DNA from 2 places in the Clostridium neonatale genome. Region 2 is predicted to be linked to the other one. Evidence: predicted binding sites of a transcription regulator. Region 2 holds the regulator's gene; the other holds the start of a gene.
The links. The regulator NrdR, encoded in region 2, represses ribonucleotide reductase genes. The targets are predictions, from matches to a motif close to CACNANATNTNGTG.
Positions count from the first base shown of each region.

Region 1: CNEONATNEC86_RS00510 (anaerobic ribonucleoside triphosphate reductase) is a predicted target of NrdR. The motif match lies at 7,302-7,315, and genes of this name have one in related genera.

Region 1 is NZ_UICR01000001.1:109,178-120,373, reverse strand. It holds gene CNEONATNEC86_RS00530 (aldose 1-epimerase family protein) at 1-761, opposite strand, end outside; gene nrdG (anaerobic ribonucleoside-triphosphate reductase activating protein) at 839-1,348, opposite strand; gene CNEONATNEC86_RS00520 (aconitate hydratase) at 1,659-3,581, opposite strand; gene nifV (homocitrate synthase) at 3,648-4,808, opposite strand; gene CNEONATNEC86_RS00510 (anaerobic ribonucleoside triphosphate reductase) at 5,176-7,284, opposite strand; gene CNEONATNEC86_RS00505 (hypothetical protein) at 7,578-7,784, shown strand; TPP riboswitch at 7,810-7,911, shown strand; gene thiT (energy-coupled thiamine transporter ThiT) at 8,049-8,735, shown strand; gene CNEONATNEC86_RS00495 (ferredoxin) at 8,880-9,074, opposite strand; gene CNEONATNEC86_RS00490 (Mrp/NBP35 family ATP-binding protein) at 9,197-10,042, opposite strand; gene CNEONATNEC86_RS00485 (YhfM domain-containing protein) at 10,063-10,899, opposite strand; gene CNEONATNEC86_RS00480 (prolipoprotein diacylglyceryl transferase) at 10,896-11,196, opposite strand, start outside.
Region 2 is NZ_UICR01000002.1:749,697-760,892, forward strand. It holds gene CNEONATNEC86_RS15020 (EAL domain-containing protein) at 1-444, shown strand, start outside; gene phoU (phosphate signaling complex protein PhoU) at 559-1,221, opposite strand; gene pstB (phosphate ABC transporter ATP-binding protein PstB) at 1,240-1,989, opposite strand; gene pstA (phosphate ABC transporter permease PstA) at 2,031-2,915, opposite strand; gene pstC (phosphate ABC transporter permease subunit PstC) at 2,915-3,808, opposite strand; gene CNEONATNEC86_RS15045 (phosphate ABC transporter substrate-binding protein) at 3,849-4,751, opposite strand; gene CNEONATNEC86_RS15050 (sensor histidine kinase) at 4,997-6,682, opposite strand; gene CNEONATNEC86_RS15055 (response regulator transcription factor) at 6,684-7,385, opposite strand; gene pgeF (peptidoglycan editing factor PgeF) at 7,397-8,131, opposite strand; gene nrdR (transcriptional regulator NrdR) at 8,305-8,754, opposite strand; gene CNEONATNEC86_RS15070 (YlmC/YmxH family sporulation protein) at 8,825-9,094, opposite strand; gene sigG (RNA polymerase sporulation sigma factor SigG) at 9,257-10,030, opposite strand; gene sigE (RNA polymerase sporulation sigma factor SigE) at 10,116-10,820, opposite strand; gene CNEONATNEC86_RS15085 (sigma-E processing peptidase SpoIIGA) at 10,832-11,196, opposite strand, start outside.

The sequences.
Region 1 (11,196 bases), on a different contig from region 2:
CATGGCTCTATACACACAAATGGAGCACCATCTTTAGGCGCCCATATTCCCATATCAGGAAAACCAGTAAAGTCTACTTCTAAATATTTATCATTATTATTTGATTTTATAGTAATTTTATTAGACTTTAAATCATTAAAAACTAGCGCATCATCCTTAAATAATTCTTTTGATAAGTTTATTTTATTGGTATTTTCTAAGAAATCAATTTTAGTTCGTGAAAGGTATCCTTCATTATTTATAACTATTCTTTTGCTAGTTTCCCTTTCATTAAATTCAATATAGCAATCAATTAAATTATCTTTTCTATCTATAGGACATAAAAATGCCGGATGAGATCCAATAGAAAAATATATTTTTTTATCATCTACATTCTCTACTGTGTATGTAACCTTAACAGTATTTCCTTCTAATTTATAATTAGATTTCAATAAAAATTTATATGGATATACTTTCAAACTTTCGTCAGAGTATTTTAGTTCAAAAGTTATTTCATCTTCTTTCTTTTCTAAAAGGGTAAATTCTGAAGTTCTTGCTAAACCATGTTGTGGTAATTCATATATTTTTCCATCAACCCTATACTTACAGTCAACAACCTTTCCCACTATAGGAAATAATATAGGTGCATGGTATTTCCAATATTCAGGATTTCCATCCCATAAATATTCGCTGCCATTAATTTTATTATGTATGGCTATAAGTTCACCACCATAAGTCCTGGTACCGATTCTTAAATTATCATTTTCTAAAAAGTAATTCATTTTTTCTTCCCCCTCTCGATATATATGACCTATAAAATATTTTTTAAGTTTCTCTTTTAATATTTTATTACACAAATTTAGTATTCCATGATTACTATCATATCTGATTCTAAACTCTTTTTGACATCTATAATTCTTTGATTACTAGATCCTCTATATTTTAAATTTTCATCTTTTTTATTTATATCAAATTTTCCATCTACCAAAACATCAATGTTAGTAATCAACTCCTGCCATCCATTTCGTTCTTTTTTATGTTTTAATATATATTCAAATGTATATCCTGTATAACACCATATATTTAAATTATTTTTTTTAAATGCCTTAGCCATATATGCAAATTCTTCTGCCTGTTCCCATGGATCTCCTCCACTAAATGTTATACCTCTTAACATTGGATTATCTAATACATCTTCTATAAGTTTTTCTATATTTCTTAACTCTCCACCATTAAAGTCATGGGTATCTGGATTAAAGCACCCTTCACAATTATGTCTGCATCCTTGTGCAAAAAATACCCTTCTCATACCTGGTCCATTTACCAAACTCTCATATGCTATTCCTGATAATCTTATATTTTTTTCCATAATAAGCTCTTCTTTCTTTATATTATAATTATCATATATAATTTATTATACATTTTACTTAAAATTTATAAAAGACTAACTTTTTTACATCTAATCCCTTCAATCTTCTGTAACCCTATATGTTTTAAATCCTCTATAAAAATAACTTCTTATAAAATCCATAATTACTTTTTAATAATTTATTTTTTGTTAATATGCTAGATTATAATTTACCCGTTTTACTAATAGTATATAAAAAATATAGTATTAAGAATACTATATTCCTAATACTATACTTTCTATATTATTCACTCATAATATCATTTTATGTTTAGCTGTTTTTCTTTACGTAATTTAATCTTCCACCAGCTTTAATAACTTCAATTTCTTTATCAGTTAAATCCACTAATATATCATATTCAGTTCCTTTAGTTAAATTCTTAACTTTAACAGCTCCTGTATTTAATGCATCTTGAATTCCTTCAATTTTTAATTCATCTAATAAATCAATCTTATTGTAATCATCTGCATTCTTAAATTCCATTGGAATTATTCCATTATTAATTAAATTAGCTTTATGAATTCTAGCAAATGATTTAGCTATTACGCCTTTTACACCTAGATATAATGGTGCTAATGCAGCATGTTCTCTACTTGATCCTTGACCATAGTTATCTCCAGCTATTATAAATCCACCATTATTTTCCTTAGCTCTCTTAGGGAATTCTTCATCGATTGTACTGAAGCAGAATTCTGAAAGATATGGAATATTTGATCTAAATGGTAACAACTTAGAGTTAGAAGGCATAATATGATCTGTTGTAATATTATCTTCTACTTTAATTATTACTTTTCCATCAACTTCACTGCCTAATTCTTTTCCTATTGGGAATGGCTTGATGTTTGGTCCTCTAACCACCTCAACTTCAGCATTTGTTGGTGCTGGTGCTAAAATCATAGAATCATCTATCAAGAATCTTTCTGGCATATCTATTGTTAAATCTATATCCATTTCTGTTGGATCAGTCAATACTCCATTTATTGCCGAAACAGCTGCTGTTTCTGGACTTACAATATATATTTGACCTGTTAATGTTCCACTTCTACCAAAGAAGTTTCTATTTACAGTTCTTAAAGAAATTCCATTAGTTCCTGGCGCTTGTCCCATGCCAATACATGGTCCACAAGAGTTTTCAAGGATTCTTGCTCCTGCACTGATTATATCTGCTAAAGCACCATTTCTAGCTATCATCTCCATAACTTGTCTTGACCCTGGCCCAATTACTAAACTAACATCTGGATGTACCTTATTTCCTTTTAGTATCTTTGCAACCTTCATTAAATCCTCATAAGAGGAATTAGTACAACTACCTATAAATACTTGATCTACTTTAATTTTGCCTACTTCACTAACCTTAGCTACATTATCTGGACTATGTGGCTTAGCTGTAAGTGGAGTTAGTTCATCCAAGTTAATTGTTACTACGTCATCATATACCGCATCAGCATCTGGCTTAAATTCTATCCAGTCTTCTTCTCTTCCTTGTGCCTTAAAGAATTCTAATGTTCTTTCATCACTAGGGAATATTGAAGTTGTAGCTCCAAGTTCAGCTCCCATATTTGTTATTGTAGCTCTTTCTGGAACTGAAAGTGTTTTAACACCTTCTCCTGCATATTCAAATACTTTACCTACTCCGCCTTTAACTGTTAGTTTTCTTAATACTTCAAGAATAACATCTTTGGCAGCTACCATCTTATTTAATTTTCCTGTAAGTTCGATTTTAACAACTTTTGGAGTATTAATATTATATGCCCCACCACCCATGGCAAGAGCAACATCTAATCCACCAGCTCCCATTGCAAGCATACCAACACCACCAGCAGTTGGTGTATGACTATCAGATCCTATTAATGTATCTCCTGGCGTAGCAAATCTTTCTAAGAAAATTTGATGACATATACCATTACCTGGCTTTGAAAAATATACACCATATTTAGACGCTACAGTTTGAATAAACTTATGGTCATCTGCATTTTCAAATCCTTGTTGTAACATATTATGATCTATAAATGCTACTGATTTTTTTGTTTTTACTCTATCTATGCCCATAGCTTCTAATTGAAGATATGCCATAGTTCCAGTTGAATCTTGAGTTAAAGTCTTATCGATCTTTAAACTTATTGGCTCTCCTGCTTTTAATTCTCCTTCTACAACATGTGTTTTTAAAATTTTATAAACTAAATTATCGCCCACCTATAGCTCCCCCTATTTCATCACTTTTTTTATTTTTAAACCTCTGGGATTCCCCTGAGATAATTTTTACTTTTCAGACTTCAATCTTTGATATTCTTTATATAATTGTACTACTTCTTTATCAAAGAGAGTTCTCTTTAATCTAACTGAAGTTGATCTTACAAGTTCTAATATACCTTTTGATTCTTCATCTGTAAGATCTATATTATATTCTTTAAACTTATTAACTATAGCAGCTCGTCCAGAATGTTTTCCTATTAATATTTGTCTTTCAAGTCCGACTATTGCTGGATCAAAAGCTTCATAATTTTTAGGATCTTTTAATGCTCCATCTGCATGTATTCCTGATTCATGAGCAAACATATTTGATCCAACTATAGCTTTCCACTTTGGAAGTTCTCTGCCTGATGCTCTTGATACATATTCTGATACATCTTTAAACATCTTAGTATCTATATTTTCACCTTTATATCCATAAACAAGCATAAGTGCCATTAATACCTCTTCTAGCGCAGCATTTCCAGCTCTTTCTCCCAATCCATTTACAGTTACACCCACATGTGATGCTCCGCCTTTTATACCAGCTATTGCATTTGCTGTTGCCATACCAAAATCATTATGTGTGTGCATTTCTATATCAAAATTAGTTTTATCATGTAAATATTTTATATCATCTCTTATCTTGAATGGCTCCATTATACCTACTGTATCACAATATCTAAATCTATCTGCTCCTGCCTTCTTAGCTTCATTAATAAATTGCACTAAGAAATCTTTGTCTGCTCTAGATGCATCTTCTCCATTTACTGATACATAAAGTCCATTCTTCTTTGCAAATTCTACTGATTTTATCATATGTTCAAGTACCCATTCTCTAGATGTCCTTAACTTATGCTCAATATGAATGTCTGATACTGATATAGATATTGCAACCGCATCTACACCACAATCAATTGATTGCTCTACATCACTTATAACAGCCCTATTCCATGCCATAATACTTGACTTCAGATTTCTCTTAACAATTTCTTTTATAGCCGCTTTTTCGTCTCCGCCCATAGTAGGTATTCCTACTTCAAGTTGATCAACACCTAAGTCGCTCAACATTTCTGCTATTGCTATTTTTTCTTGGTTAGCAAAGACTACTCCTGCTGTTTGTTCGCCGTCTCTAAGAGTAGTATCTACTATAGTGACTTTGCTTCCAGTCTTCAAATCAATAACTGCCATTGTACTTTCCCCCAATTTATAAATATTGCTCATAATATTTCAAAATATTATATATAATCATATAATATCACATTATACATTAACTGCCAATACTTATAATCATATTTTTGCAACAGATGCCTTATCTTCCTTCATGTATTATTTAATTTCATATATTTTAATGAATATTTAATAAAATTATTGCAAGATTTTTTTTTTACATTGCAACATTATATTTATATATCATATTCTAAAATGTAAATTTCTTATTAGTAAGACTACTATTTTTTAATATTAATTCAGCATTATTAAATATTTATTCATATATAAAAAAGAATTGCCATTTAAAATATATTCTTGATGGCAACTCTTCTAAATTTATATATTTTTAATAATTATGTGTATGGTTTTCTGTGTGAGAAATTCTATCTTCTCTTTCGTGACACTTTCCTGGTCCAAATCTCTCATCTAAACTTAAATATCCTGTGACTCTTGATATTCCTTGAATATCCATACTTCCACATTTAGTACATTTACTATCTCCTGCTTGAAGATATGTTCCACATTCTTTACAGTATCTGATATGGAAGTTAACCCCTATATAACTTATATTAGTATGCTTATATGCATAATTAACTATATCCATAACAGTTTCAGCATTTGGATAATCATCTACTTCAATATAACTTATATGACCTCCATTGCATAGTTTATGATAAGGTGCTTCAATATCTATTTTATCTTTTATTGATATAGGATAACCAACAGGTACATGGAAACTATTTGTATAATATTCTTTGTCTGTAACGCCTTTTATTATTCCAAATATCTTTTGATCCTGCTTTATAAACTTTCCTGAAAGGCCTTCTGCAGGAGTAGCATAACAACTCCAATTTAAACTTAGTTCTTCTGATAATCTATCTGTATATTGTCTAATATATTCAACAATCTTTACTCCTAGTTTCCTAGATTCTTCATCTTCACCATGATGCTTTCCAACTAATGCTACTAAGGTTTCTGCAAGACCTATATATCCAATTCCCCAAGTTCCTTGTTTTAATATTGGTTCAATAGAATCATCTGGTTCTAAGCCTTCTGAGCCTTTCATAAGACCCTGCCCAACTACAAATGGTAAATCTTTAACTCTTAGTTTTTTCAACACATCATATCTATGAAGTAGAGAATCCTTTGCTAATTCAAGTCTTGAATCTAATATTTCAAAGAATTTATCTACACTGCCCTTTGCTTGTAGACCTATTCTTGGTAAATTAATAGTTGTTGGAGCAATGTTTCCTCTTCCTTTACAACCAGGCTCCCCATTAACGTTCTTCATTATGTATGTTCTGCATCCCATTGTTGCTGGAACATATCCTTTATCATAGTATTCTTTATTAAAGTCTGCGTCTATATTCATAAAAGTAGGGTTCATTCTTTTTGCTGCAACTCTACATGCTAATTTATATAAATAGAAGTATGGATCATTTTCTTCTCTATTTACGCCTTCTTTAACTCTAAAAATTATATTAGGGAAAATAGGTTGTTCTCCTTTACCTAATCCTTTTTCATATTCTAAAAGGAAAATCTCACATACTAATGCCGCATCTTCACTTGTAGGCAATCCTATGTTTATTGAACTAAACGGAACTTGAGATCCTGCTCTTGAATGCATTGTATTCAAATTATAAACTACACCTTGCATAGCTTGGTGAACTCTTTCCCTTACTTTCTTTTCTAACACTTCATTAATCTTTTCATCTGATAAACCTAATTCTTTAAATTCTTTCCTAATCTCTTCTCTTGTAGGTTCTACAAAGATTGCCATATCATTATCAAAATCTGGATGTGATTGGCCCCCAAACATATCGTTTTGAGTTGATTGAAGTAATATGCAAGATAATTCTGCAGCTGTTTCTATTCTCTTTGGAGCATTTATTGTTCCATATCCAGTGTTGAAACCTTTTTCTAATATTTCTCTTGTAGGTATGTGTAGACAGTTTACAGTTAAATTATAACTATCTAAATCATGATAATATAAGTCTCCAGTTTCATGAGCCTTAGCTAAGAACTTTGGCATTATTGCTAAAGTATTCCACTTATTTGATTCTGATGCTATTCTTAATAACTTTGAGCTAAAGTTATTTCCTACATTTGCATTATCTCTATCTGTTTCTACACCTATACTACGTATAGCTTTCATTAAGTCTGATTTTATTTCTCTAACTTTTGTTCTTTCTTGTCTATATCCAGAATATGCCGCTGCAATTTCCTTAAGACCTTGTTCGCTCAATGCTTTTTCAACTAAATTTTGAATTTCTTCTACACTTATAGTTAATTTTGCTTCTACTTCTATAAATGATATTACCTTTTTTACCGTATCTAGAACTTGACTTTCTTTTAAATCTAAACCGATTTCATTAGCTGAGCCCTTTATAGCTTGAGCTATTTTATCAGAGTTGAAATCCACTTGTCTCCCATCTCTTTTTACAACATATAGCATTAATATTCCTCCCACAACACAATATCTAGTATCATCATTGTTTTATTATACTTTATTAAATATGTGTTAGCAATACTTCTAATTTTTTATTTTTAAACGAAAATATTTCAATTATATCTAGTTAGGTCATATTATCTTCATATTATTCGAATTTTTACCCATATTGGATATTTGACTAATTTAAAGATCATTTAAAATCAGATTACATGTGGATTCAGTATTATTTTAAGGAATAAAAAAAATTTTTTTGTTAAAAATATTTATAAAATAATATAAAAAAAGAGGTTTTAATTATGAAAGGATTTATTCTGGATTCTACATTTAAAGAAAGCTCAATAATTGATAATAATAATAATATCTCAACCATTTCATCTCATAGTTTATTAAATAATACAATTAAGACTTACAATATGCCTTTAAACGAAAATACATCTTCATATATTTCTCATCATAATAATATCGATAAATTAAATGTATATAATGTAATTGACTATATATAGATTTAAATATACAATAAATAATATAGTAATGTGCTAGGGGAGCCTTTGTGCTGAGATTTGAGAAATCATAAACCCTTTAAACCTGATCTAGTTAATTCTAGCGTAGGGAATGCAACCTTATAAAAATAAATATCTATTTATTCGGTTGATATCTCCTGTATAGAGTTGAATCAATTTTCTACTATAATAAAAAAATTTGATTTATACTCTGGCTTACCCAATCCATATAAAATAATATGGACAAGCACACAAAGGAGGTTTTTTATGGAAAATTTTTTTGGATGGAAGGATGAATTCTTTTCATTAACTCAGATTGTTCCTAGTTTAAAGGAACAATTTACAGAAAATCCACAGAATGCGTGGTTAACAGTTGCTACTATAATTGGATGTATTGCATTATTAATTGTATTAATTAAAGCAAAAAAGATAGAATTTACATCTCAATTAATAACAAGAATAGGGATTGCTTTAGCATTAGCAACTATACTAAAACTACTTAGACTTTATCACTTTCCACAAGGAGGTAGTATAACTTTAGGAAGTATGGTTCCTATACTGCTTATTGCATTTATGTACGGACCTCAGGTTGGATGTTTAACAGGATTCCTTTATGGAGTAATTACATTCATTATGGATCCATATATCCTTCATCCAGTCCAAGTACTATTTGATTATCCACTTCCATTTACTGCTTTAGGACTTGCTGGATTCTTTAAGGACAAGAGATTACTCGGTGTAGGTATATCTGTATTCATTAGATTTTTGTGTCACTTTATATCAGGAGTTGCCTTCTTTGGTATGTATGCTCCTGAAGGAATGTCTTCTTGGATTTACTCATTATCTGTTAATGGACCTATGATAGGAATAGAAGGTATCATATGTTTAGTAATAGTATCAGTCCTTCCAGTTAACAGAATAATAAATGCTACATCTAAGTTTGGTACAGTATAATATCATTATTACTTTAAAATAAAAAAATGATTATATTTAAAATAGTTTTACTATTAAATATAATCATTTTTTATTTTCTAAAATATGATTTCTTAATATAAATTAAGACTACAATTATAGAAGAAATAACAAAAATCAAGTTTTCTATTCTTCTACAATTGATATTGCAGCTACTGGGCAGCTGTCTACAGCTTCTTGAACTTCTCCTTCTGTTCCATCTGGTGCTTCATCAACTATGAATCCAGCCTTTCCATCATCCTCTATTTCAAAACATTCTGGACATATAGATGGACATAATCCACATGCTATGCAAGTATCTTTATCAACTGCAGCTTTCATTTTCATACTTCCTCTCTAAAAAATTTCAATTTTATTATTTACCTATAATAAAAGAATTATTCATAATCAAAATAATACTGCCCAAGAATGATTTTCAGATCATTCTTGGGCAGTAAGTTTTATTAATATAATCCTTCGAATATTAATGAATATAATGGATCTTCTTTAACATACTCTTCTAATTTACCTTGCGCTAATGCGTCTGTAAGATTAATATCAATAGGAAGTTCTCCTATTAATGGTATTCCTAAATATTCAGCATTTTCTTCAGATGATTTATTACTAAATACTCTTATCTTTTTGTCACAATCCGGACAATTAATATAAGCCATATTTTCTACGACGCCTTTAATTTTAACACCTATTTTATTAGCCATTATTACAACTTTCTTAACTATCATTGATACCATATCTTGTGGTGTTGAAACAATAACTAGTTCATTTATAGGAAACTCCTGCATAACAGTTAATGCAATATCTCCTGTGCCTGGTGGCATATCTATAAGTAAATAATCAAGTTCTCCCCAGTTAGTATCAACAAATATTTGTTTAAGCACGCCATTTATAATCCCGCCTCTCCAGATAAGAGGTTCTTCTTCTACTGGATTAACAAGATTCATTGATATTACTTTTATACCACAATCAGTTTCAACTGGATCAAATCTAACAACCTCATCATTAATAGGCACTATTCCAGCTCTCTTCTCATTTATACCCAAAACTCTTGGCATAGAAGGTCCTGTAATATCAGCATCAAGTACACCAACCTTATATCCTCTTTTAGCTAACATTGCTGCCATGATACCAGTTACAGTTGATTTACCAACTCCACCTTTACCACTTATTACACCTATAACATTCTTTATCCTTCCGAATCTTGGCTGTAATTTTGAAGATTCTACACCATTACAATCTTCTTTTTTTGTTTGACAAGTGCCCTTACTTGGACAGCTATCACAGTTTCCCATCGCATAGTCCTCCTTGCTCTTTACCAATCTCTTGGCTTTTCATTTGGTTCACTAATGTTAATATTCCAATCCTTATAACTATATTCAGCTTGAATATAGTAATTTTCATAAGAATTGTCTTTTTTATTATCCACAGTTATCAATGTTTTAAATATAGTTGTGCTATACCCTCTATTTTTAACTGTTATTATTGTATCAAATTGATCTGAATTGTTTTTAACTAATTCAGCATTAGGTAGTATTTTCTTTATGCTCTCTTCAAAATCTAATAATTCTACTGAAAATATATATTTCAAGCATTCTGTATCACCTGAAATATCTATTCCGACTTTACTATTAGATGATAATGCATCTTTTTTTAATTCAAGTATATCAAGGATTGATTGATAGTAAATATATTGAAAATCTCTTGGCTTTCTTATAAATGAAAGATTTTGCATTATTGTATTTTCCAAAGTCTTTGGAACTATAAATGACTCTTGATCATTATAAAAATTACCCTTACCTTTTTCATCAGTACCAACTATATAATTATACTTTTTTACTTCGTCTCCAATCTGAACTTCAAATATGTAATCAGGATCAAGAGAAGATTTATCAGAAACGATTTTGCCCTTCTTCAAAATTTTATATATATCATTAATTGCCTGAGGATCATTTACTATAAATCTAAATCCACTATCTCTAAAATTTTGTATTATTATTTGATCTACTTTCTCTTGCTTTATGTAGTCAAAACTTTCATTTCTCAAATTAGCCTTAATAGCTAAATTGTCCAATAAAGTACATCCTGAGAATAAACTACTTATAATAGTAACTATTAATATACTTAAAATTATAAATTTCTTTTTTCTCACTTCCTATACACTCCTTTAATCAACTTATGGAAATTAAAAACCACTATTCCAATGATTAAAGTAAATATAGCAATAAACTGTGATGTAGAAAGAATTCCTACACTACCTCTTGGATCATTTCTCAAGAACTCAATCAAAAATCTACCTATACTATATATGATTAAATAACAACCTACTACTTTTCCAGATTTCTTCTCTTTCTTTGAATAATATAAAAGGAAAAATCCTAATATAAAATCGAAAGCTGATGAGTATAATTGAGTCGGATGAATATGAATTCCAGCTGGTGCAAGAGAC
Region 2 (11,196 bases):
ATTGAAAGTGAACATGAACTTCAAAAATTAATAGATTTAGATGTTCATTATGGCCAAGGATATTATTTGCAAAAACCTGCTGAGAAACTATTTCCCCTAAAGGATGAGATATATAAAAAAATAATTAATTTCAATATAATCAACAGTAATAGACCATCATATACTATAACTACTCTTTCAACTCCATCTAAAACAATAACCTCTAACATTTTGGTTAGTAAAGTAGATGAAGAGTTTAAAAAAAATACTAAATTACTTAGTATGTGCCTTGTTGACAATGATATTGTTAAAGGAACTGTTACTAGAAATTCATTTTATACCAAACTTGGTAGTATGTATGGCTATAGCCTCTATTCTTTTAAACCTATATCATCAATAATGAACAAAACCTTTCTATCTATATCAAAAGAAAATATTTTTTTCCTGTCCTTTAGAGGCGTTTAACAACAATCAAGCTAAGCGTAATACTTAGCTTGACAATTCGCCGTATAAAAAAAGCTGAAATTAAATATTATCTAATTTTCAGCTATATTTATTGTAGAAATCAAAGTCTCTCAATTATTCATTTAAATCTACATAAACTCCATCTTTTGAAAAAATAGTCCATTCGCAAATGTTAGTAACATGATCTGCTATTCTCTCTAAATACTTAATTACAAACAACATTTGTGCTCCATCATTAACCAACTCTTCATGTACCTTTATCTTTTTAATAATTTTATTAAATAAATTTTTGTAAAATGCATCTACTTTATCATCTTCTGCACAAATTTTATATGCCGCTTTAACATCATTATTTGTATAAGCTTCTACTGATGCTTTAATCATTTCTCTTACTTTTTGTTCCATATCCCAAAGTTCATTTATATCTCCATTAAAAGCACTTAAGTTTTTTCCCATTTTTTTAGTTATCTTACATATGTCAATTGCATGATCTGCCATTCTTTCTAAATCAGTAACTATTTTAGATGCTGCAAAAACTCTTCTAAGATCCTTTGCAAGTGGCTGTTCAGTTGCAATGAACTTAATGCATTCTTCTTCTATTTCCTTTTGCATATTATCAACTTCATCATCATTGTCAATAATTATATCTGCTTTTTCTAAATCATACTTTTTTAAGCAGATCATACTTTCATATATTTGTTTTTCAACTAGACTAGACATTGATAATAAATCCCTATGAATATTTTTTACCCTTATATGTTGTGAACCTCTTGTCATAATTTTACACCCTTCCTTTTAACCAAATCTACCTGTTATATAATCCTCTGTTCTTTTATCTCTTGGATTATAGAATATATCTTCTGTTTTTCCAAACTCTATAACTTCTCCATTTAAGAAAAATGCTGTTTTGTCAGCTATTCTACCTGCCTGTTGCATATTATGAGTTACTATTATTACTGTATAATTCTTTTTTAGTTCATCCATAAGATCTTCCATCTTTGATGTTGAAATAGGATCTAGTGCTGAAGTTGGTTCATCCATTAATATAACTTCTGGAGAAACTGCTAAAGTTCTTGCAATACACAATCTTTGTTGTTGACCACCGGACATTCCAAGGGCACTTTCTTTTAATCTGTCTTTAGTCTCATCCCAAAGTGCAGCACCTTTTAAGCTTTTTTCTACAATTTCATCAAGTACTTTTTTGTTTTTTATACCATGAATTCTTGGACCATATGAAATATTATCATAAATAGACATTGGAAATGGATTAGGTCTTTGGAATACCATACCTATTCTTTTTCTTAAATGTATTTCATCATAATCTTTATATATATCTTTTCCTTCAAATAAGACTTCCCCTGTAATTTTTACACTTTCAATTAAATCATTCATTCTATTTATTGTTCTTAAATAAGTCGATTTTCCACATCCTGAAGGACCAATTAGTGCTGTAACTTCATTTTTATTTATTTTCATATTAATATCTTTTAATGCTTGCTTCTCTCCATAATATAAACATAAATCTTTAGTTTCAATAATGCTCATGATTAACTCTCCTACTTTCGCCACATAAATTAACTCTATTTTTATTGTCCACCGTACTTTTTCATAATTCTTTTTCCTATTAATTTAGCTAATATATTGAATAAAAGAACTGATATTATAAGAACCGCTGCTGTTCCGTTTGCTATTTGGGTAGCATCTGCTACAATACCTTCCGAATTTAGCTTCCATATATGAACTGCTAATGTTTCTGCTGGTCTAAATAATGAAAATGCTGATTTACTATTAACCAGACTTATAGTATTAAAGTTTAAAGCTTTTGAGCTTAAACCTGCCGTATATAAAAATGCTGCTGCTTCTCCAAAAATTCTACCTGCTGCTAAAATTACACCTGTTAAAATTTCACCCATGGCACTTGGTACTGTAATTTTAACAAGAGTCTGCCATTTCGTAGCTCCAAGACCTAAAGATGCTTCTTTAACTCTTTTGCTTGCTGTTGCAATTGCATTTTCTGATATTCTCGTCATTGAAGGTATGTTTAATATTGTAACTGATAAAGCACCTGCAAGGATTGAATATCCCCACCCTAATTTATTTACAAAAATAAGCATACCGAACATTCCAATAACTATAGAAGGTAGAGAAGACATTGTTTCAAGGCACATTCTTATAAAATTAAGAACTTTTCCTTCTTTAGCATACTCTGATAAATATATACCTGCTCCAATACCAATTGGTACTGTTATAAGTAAAGAAATTAATAACATATAAAATGAGTTAAATAACTGTGGACCTATTCCTCCACCAGCTCCCGATATTTTAGGCTTTCCAAACAAAAAGCTTGGCTTTAACATGCTTCCACCTTTATATAATATATATACAATAAATAAACCAAGTAATAACACTATAAACGTACTTATTGCATAAAGTATAAATGTTGCAATTTTATCTACTTTTTTAGCATTCATTAGACAGCACTCCTTTTTTCAATTCTTCTCACAATCAATATGAAAATGAATGATATTATTAACAATATTAATGCTAATGTCCATAATGCATCATTCCATGCTGTTCCACTTACTGTGTTTGCCATGTCCATAGTTATTATACTTGTCAAAGTTGACATTGATGAAAGAATACCATCAGGTATCTTAACTGTGTTTCCTATAACCATTTGTACTGCTAATGCCTCTCCAAAAGCTCTAGCAATCCCAAGAACTACCCCTGTAAGTATTCCTGATTTTGCACCTGGAACAATAACCCTTGAGATTGTTTGCCATCTTGTTGCACCAAGGCCATATGATGCCTCAATGTGATCCATAGGTATAGTCTTTATAGCATCTATTGATAATGTTGCTATTGTAGGTAATATCATAAGTGATAGTACTAATACTCCTGCAAGTAACGAGTACCCCATACCACCAACATTATTTTTTATAAAAGGAACTAAAACAGAAATTCCTACCCATCCATATACAACAGATGGTATTCCAACTAAGACCTCTAATGATGGTTTTATTAATTTATTACCTATTCCTTTTGATATTACATTTACAAATATGGCTAAAGCTATAGCAATAGGCGCGCTTATAACAACTGCGCCTACACTAACCAATGTTGAGCCTAAGATGAAAGCCAAAGCTCCAAAAGAAGGAGAATTTTCTTGTCCAGGCTTCCAATTATTAGTGAATAGAAACTCTGATATGCTATAGTGATTTTGCGTAAATGTTTTTATCCCTTTAGATCCTATAAAAATTATTATAGCTACTGTGATTAATATAATGAGTATTCCACAAAAGTTTGCAAAAATCTGACCTATATACTCATTCTTAATCCTTTCCTTTAAACTTCTTTTTTCCATCTTAACTCATCCTCTAATTTAAAATTATTTATGTTTTTTTCTATTTTACTTTCATTTCTGATCCTGATATAAATCCTAAGTTTTCTAAGCTTTCATTATTTTCACTACTTGAAACAAATTCAATAAATTCTTTTGCTGGGCTTGTTGCTTCCCCTTTTGTATACATATGTCCATATGACCAAAATGGATATGATCCATCACAAATATTAGCTTTATCTGAACTTACTCCATCAATACTAACAACTGCCAATGCTTCTTTAGCCTCTTCATTGTTCATATATGCAAGGCCAACATAACTTATTGCTCCTTCATTTTCTCTCATAGCTGTAAGTACCGCACCGTTAGAATCCTGCATAACTCCAATTGAATCATTTTCAAGTGAAGCATCACCATCCAATATAGTTCTTTCAAAAGTAGCTCTTGTACCCGAACCAGATTTTCTATGAACTATAAATATTTCCTTATTAGGTCCACCAATTTCACTCCAATTAGTAACTTTTCCTGAAAATATATCCTTAATTTGATCTTTAGTTAAATTTGTAATTCCAAGACTTTTACTAACTACAACTCCAAACCCTTGTGCTACTACTTGATGATCAACTAGTTCTTTTGCTTTATCTGTATCTAATTTTTCTTCTGCCAATAGATCTGAATTTCCTATATCAACGCTACCTTCAAGTACTTGAGTAAGTCCTGTTCCTGATCCACCTGCTTGTGCACTTATTTCGACTTCTGAATATTTTTCATTAAACTTTTCAATTGATTGTTCCATTAATGGTAATAAAGCAGATGAACCACTTATTGTTAATGTACCACTTAATCCTTCTTGAGCTTCACCGTTGTTTGTGTCAGCACTTCCATTACCACCACAACCTATCATTCCAATTCCAATCATAGCTACAAGTAAAGTACCAACTATGTATTTTAAAGATTTCTTTTTCATTATTTTTCCTCCGTAAGCGATATGTTTTAACATCAATTTAATATACCTATTTATTTTGTCCTTTACAAAACTAATGATAAACTTTGAAAGTTAATAAATTATTAGAATAATGTTAAGATATTAGTCAGTTATGTTAATAAAATTTAACATAACGTTCTATATATGAATAGTTTCTATTTAAATAAAAAATACTTAGAAATATATTTCCTAAGTATTTTTTACAAATAAATATGTTTTTATTCACTCTAAAGATATGGTATTTTAATTTTAAATGTAGTCCCAACCCCAAGCTCACTTTCTACATCTATCTGACCGTTAAAAATCTTAACTATATGTTTAACTATAGCTAAGCCTAATCCTGTACCACCCTTTTTACGCGACTTATCTACCCTATAGAATCTTTCAAATATTCTTGGTATATCTTCTTTCGGAATACCAATTCCATCATCAATAATATCTAAACAATAATATTGTTCATCGTTATAGCTATTTATTGTTATTTTACCTTTATCATTAGAATATTTAACTGCATTTTCTATCAAGTTTAGCACCAATTGATGGAATTTATCCTTATCTCCTAAGATATTTTCACAATTCTCATCATTATATTCAATTTCCACATTTTTATTTACAGCTATTTTTCTCATTACATTTATGACATCTTCAATTATGTTTTCTGGTGAAAACTCCCCAACTTCTGAGACTAAATTACTTTCAATATTAGATAATACTAATATATCATTTATAAGGCGTGTTAATCTTTCAGCCTCTTTATTTATTATATCTAAAAATTTTTCTCTAGTTTCATCATCTTTAACTATCCTCAATGTTTCTGCAAAGCCTTTAATTGAAGTCAGTGGTGTCTTTAATTCGTGAGAAACATTAGCTACAAATTGCGTTCTCATAAGTGCAACTCTTTTTATATCAGTAACATCTTGAAATAAAATTACTCTTCCTATATTCTGAGAGTCATTTATTATATCAGATTTTTTTATTTTTATTTCCCTTTCTATTGGATGAAGAACTTTTATTTCCTCTTCATTTTTATCTTCGTTCTTCAAAAATGACTTTATATCATAATCACTTACATAATCAAATATACATTCACCAACTATATTTTTCTTTATGCCAAGTAAGGTTCCAACATATGGATTAATTAATATTACATTGCTATCTTCATCTATTGCAATTATTCCACTTTCTACACTATTTAATATAGATTCAACTTTATTCTGCTTATCAACCACTTCTTTAATTTTGATTTGAAGCTGTTCAGCCATTTTGTTAAATGTATTACTTAAAGTTCCAAGTTCATCATTACTTTTTATGTTTGACCTTATTTTATAATCACCATGACTCATCTTTGATGTTACTGATTCCAATTCTTTTATTGGCTCAACAATTATTCTAACCAACCTAAATGATAAAAATAATGAAAATACAATGACAACTGCAATTATAAATAAATAATATTTAAGATTAGCTTGTTCAAACATATTTACAGTACTTATTGGTATAGATGTCCTTAATACTAAATTATCACTGACTTTACTTGCATAATACATAAGTTTAGTATCTAAAGTCTCACTATACCTTATCTGATATCCACTTCCATCTTCAAAAGCTTTCTTTATCTCTAATCTTTCCTTATGATTTTCATTACTTTTAATTTCATTATCATATAATACGTCTCCATTTTTATTAACCAAAGTAATTCTAATTGGAGTATTATTGATTTTAACTTCGTTAAATTTGCTCAAATCATGCTTATCAAAATCCTCATTTTTACTTATAAGATAGTTTACGTTCACAAGTATTTGCTTTGTATTATTTATTTCTCTTAAATTAATTAATGTTATAAATGATGATGTTAATAATAATATAGCAAATAAAACAGTTACCATTACAGATGTTAGTATTTTGTTCCTCATATTATTCCTCTGGGTTAAATCTATACCCTACTCCTCTAATAGTCTCAATGAATCTTGGATTCTTATCATCCTCTTCTATTTTCTTTCTCAAGTATCTTATGTGTACATCAACAGTTCTTGTTTCTCCTATATATTCATACCCCCATATTTTGTCTAATAAAACCTCTCTTTTAAGTATCTTTCCTTTATTTTTAATTAATATTTGAAGAAGCTCAAATTCTTTTAGACTCAAGTCCACTTTATTATTATTTACTACTACTTCATGGCGCTCAAAATTTACAGTTAAGCTCTTTGATTTATATATTTCACTATCACTTTCGCTAAAAGTATTTGTTCTTCTTAGAACCGCTTTAACTCTTGCCAATAATTCTCTCACTGAAAAAGGCTTAGTTATGTAATCATCTGCCCCTAATTCCAATCCCAATATTTTATCTAACTCTTCGCCTTTAGCAGTAAGCATTATTATTGATGTATTTTTCATTTCATTATTTCTCTTAATTTCTTTACAAACATCAAAACCATCCATTCCTGGAAGCATTAAATCAAGAAGCATTAAACTTGGCTTATTCTCGTTTGCAATTTTTAATGCATCAATTCCATTATTAGCCTCCATCACTTCATATCCTGCACTTTGTAAATTAAATTTTAATAACTCAACAATATGTTCTTCATCATCAACTATTAGTATTTTTTCTTTAGACATATTTTTCCCCCCTATTTTAGGAATACAAAAGAAAACATTCTTCCATAAGCTCCTTCACTTTTTCTATATGAATATAACTTAATATCTTCATTACAATAAGTACATATTCCTAAAGTAAATATGTTTTTTTCATCTACGCCACTTTTTATTAGATCATCTTCAACGCAGCACTCTAAATTTAGATTTCTTCCATTAAATAATTTATTTTTATCAATATCATATTTTTTTTCTATAAATTTATCTTTAAGTTCTTCAGAAACTTCATAGCAACATTTTCTAATATGAGATCCAATATAGGCTTTAATATTTTTTTCATTGCATTTAAATTCATTCTTCATTTTTTCTATGGTCTTAAAGGTTATTGATTCAAATGTACCTCTCCATCCACTGTGTATAGCTGCTACTACTTTTCTCACTTCATCTACTAATATTACTGGCACGCAGTCTGCTGTAAAAATACCTACTGCTATTTTTTTTATGTTAGTTATTACCGCATCACCTTCCATGTCATTTATATCTTTTCCAGTGTACTCTAATATTTTATCACTGTGTATTTGTTTTAGATATACAACTTTTTCCAGATCAAATTCTCCACTTAAAGAATTCAAATACTTTTTTCCTTCCTCAGTAGCTCTGTTAAAGCTTCTATTTTTTTCTGCATTTGTAAACACAACTTGAAATTTATCACTATCTAAAATCAAATAATCCTCTTTCTTTATAAGAGAATCTAACAGAACTTTGTTCATTTAACTATATCCTCCTAGTCTTAACCCTTACATTATTAATATTAACATTATATATAATAATTAGTATATCTTTTAACTAATTTTTAACTTATTAATAACACAAATCATTTTTAATTATTTTTATATATATAAAAAGGATATTGAAGCTTACTTCTCAATATCCCAATTTTTTTTTATGTTGTAAGGTTTTTTATTTCTTCAAGAAAAGTATTAATATCCTTAAACTGTCTGTAAACTGATGCAAATCTAACATAAGATATTTCATCAAGCTCTTTTAATTTGTTCATAACCATTTCACCAATATCCTTAGATGGAATTTCTGTAAGCATGCTATTAGAAATTGTTTTTTCTATGTCATTTGCTAAATCTTCCATTTGTTTTCTTGATATTGGACGCTTTTGGCAAGCTATTATTAAGCCATTTATTATTTTTTCTTTATTAAAATTTTCTCTAGTTAAGTCTTTTTTTATTACCAATATAGGAAAATCTTCTATTTTCTCATATGTGGTATATCTTTTATTACATCTTAAACATTCTCTTCTTCTTCGAATTGTTGTATTGTCATCTGTTGATCTAGAATCAACCACCTTACTTTCTTCAAAAGAACAAAAAGGACACTTCATTTACATCACCTCTTAACTTTAGTGCATCAACTTTACTTATATATATTATAACGTCATTCTTCTTATATTGCTATATATTATTTATATCATTATCTATTTCACCTTGTGATTTCACCAGTATAACATCCGTCCCTATTTTCACTATATTTTTCCACGGTATTTCTTTTTCTTCATCCTTCCCAAACCATGATTTAACTTCTCCTGGTAATATTAAAGAAATTACTTTATTTGTATCACAGTCTATTTTCAAATCTCTAATAAATCCAAGTTTACTTCCAGTTAGTACATCTATAACTTCCATATTTCTCATTCCATTGATTGAATGTAATTCTAACTCCATCAAATCTCCCCCATAAATTTTTATTTTTTATGTAGTTTAATTAATCTATATTATTAAATATATGATTCATTTTCTTATTTATTATTGGCTTCTATACATATTTTTAATAAAGTTTACGAAATTTAAAAGACGTTCAAAATACTTTTGAACGTCTTTTTGTAATTAAACATGTTTTCTCATATGCTTTAATGCTGTTTTTTCTAGCCTAGAAACTTGTGCTTGGGATATACCAATTTCTTCGGCCACCTCCATTTGAGTTCTTCCATTAAAAAATCTTAAATTCAATATTAGTTTTTCTCTATCTGTTAATTTTTTCATAGCCTCCTTTATTGATATATTTTCAAGCCAGCTTTCATCAGTATTTTTTGTATCACTTATTTGATCCATTACATAAATTGCATCTCCGCCATCATGATATATAGGTTCAAATAAAGACACTGGATCTTGAATTGCATCCAATGCAAATACTACTTCTTCTCTTGGCAATTCTAACTCTTTTGCTATTTGAGAAACCGTTGGTTCTTTGTTATTATCTTTTATAAATTTTTCTCTTGTTATTAAAGCTTTATAAGCTATATCCCTTAATGACCTGCTAACTCTAATTGAATTATTATCTCTTAAATATCTACGGATTTCACCTATAATCATAGGTACTGCATATGTAGAAAATTTTACATTCTGTGATAAATCAAAATTATCTATTGATTTCATAAGACCAATGCATCCTACTTGAAATAAGTCATCAATATTTTCCCCTCTATTATTAAAACGTTGAATTACACTAAGTACTAATCTTAAATTTCCCTTTATAAATGTTTCTCTTGCATTTTTATCTCCTGCTTTCATTTGCAATAGCAATTGCTTTTTTTCTTTTTCTTTAAGTATAGGAAGTTTTGCTGTATTAACACCGCATATTTCCACCTTGTTAATTATCACAAAATTTTCCTCCTTTCGGAAGTAATGATATGTATTGCATTAATCATTATTTCCGATAGCAGATACTTTTATACTCAAAGACAACCTAAATCATTCTACTTATTTCTTTTTTTAATCTTCTAATAATTTTCTTTTCTAATCTAGATATATAAGATTGTGATATTCCAAGCATATCCGCAACTTCTTTTTGTGTCTTTTCTCTTGTTCCATTTAATCCAAATCTTAATCTTACAATTTCTTTTTCTCTATCATTCAAGCTTTTTAGTGCTATAAGTAAAAGCTGCTTGTCCACCTCATCTTCTATTAAATTATATACGGTATCATTATCTGTCCCTAATATATCTGAAAGCAATAATTCATTTCCATCCCAGTCAATATTTAATGGTTCATAAAATGATATTTCTGCTTTTACTTTGCTATTTCTCCTTAAATACATTAAAATTTCATTTTCTATACATCTAGATGCATATGTTGCAAGCTTTATTTTCTTTTCAGGATTAAACGTATTTACTGCTTTAATGAGCCCAATTGTTCCTACTGATATTAAATCTTCTACATTTACACCTGTATTTTCAAATTTTCTTGCAATATAAACTACTAGTCTTAAATTTCTTTCTATTAATATACTTCTAATACTTTCATCACTATTTAATTTATTAACTAAATCTTCCTCTTCATCCTTAGATAATGGTGGTGGAAGTGCATCATTACCGCCTACATAATATAATCCTCTTCTAAATACTTTTAACTTACTTATTAATTTATTTAATAATACAATTATCTTTTCCACTTTGAATCCTCCTATACTATTCCTCTTGATAATAATGCATTAAATGTACTATTTTTGCTGAATTGATCACTACATGGACATATTATTGCATCAATTTTTCTAAATTCTAATCCATGATCTTTTATATTTACATTATTAACTCTAATACCTACAAGTATTCCATTTGATTTTACTGTTCTATAAGGTATATGATATATATTATTTCCCTGGAAATTCACATCACCTAACAAGCTTTCTTCAACTATTATGCAAGGTAAGTTTGTTATTGGTTCTCTCAATTCATTTCCTGTGTCTAAAAATCCTTTAAATATATAGTTTTTATTTTCTATATAACACTCTACAGAAAATATGTAATTATTTACAAAATTTTGTTCTT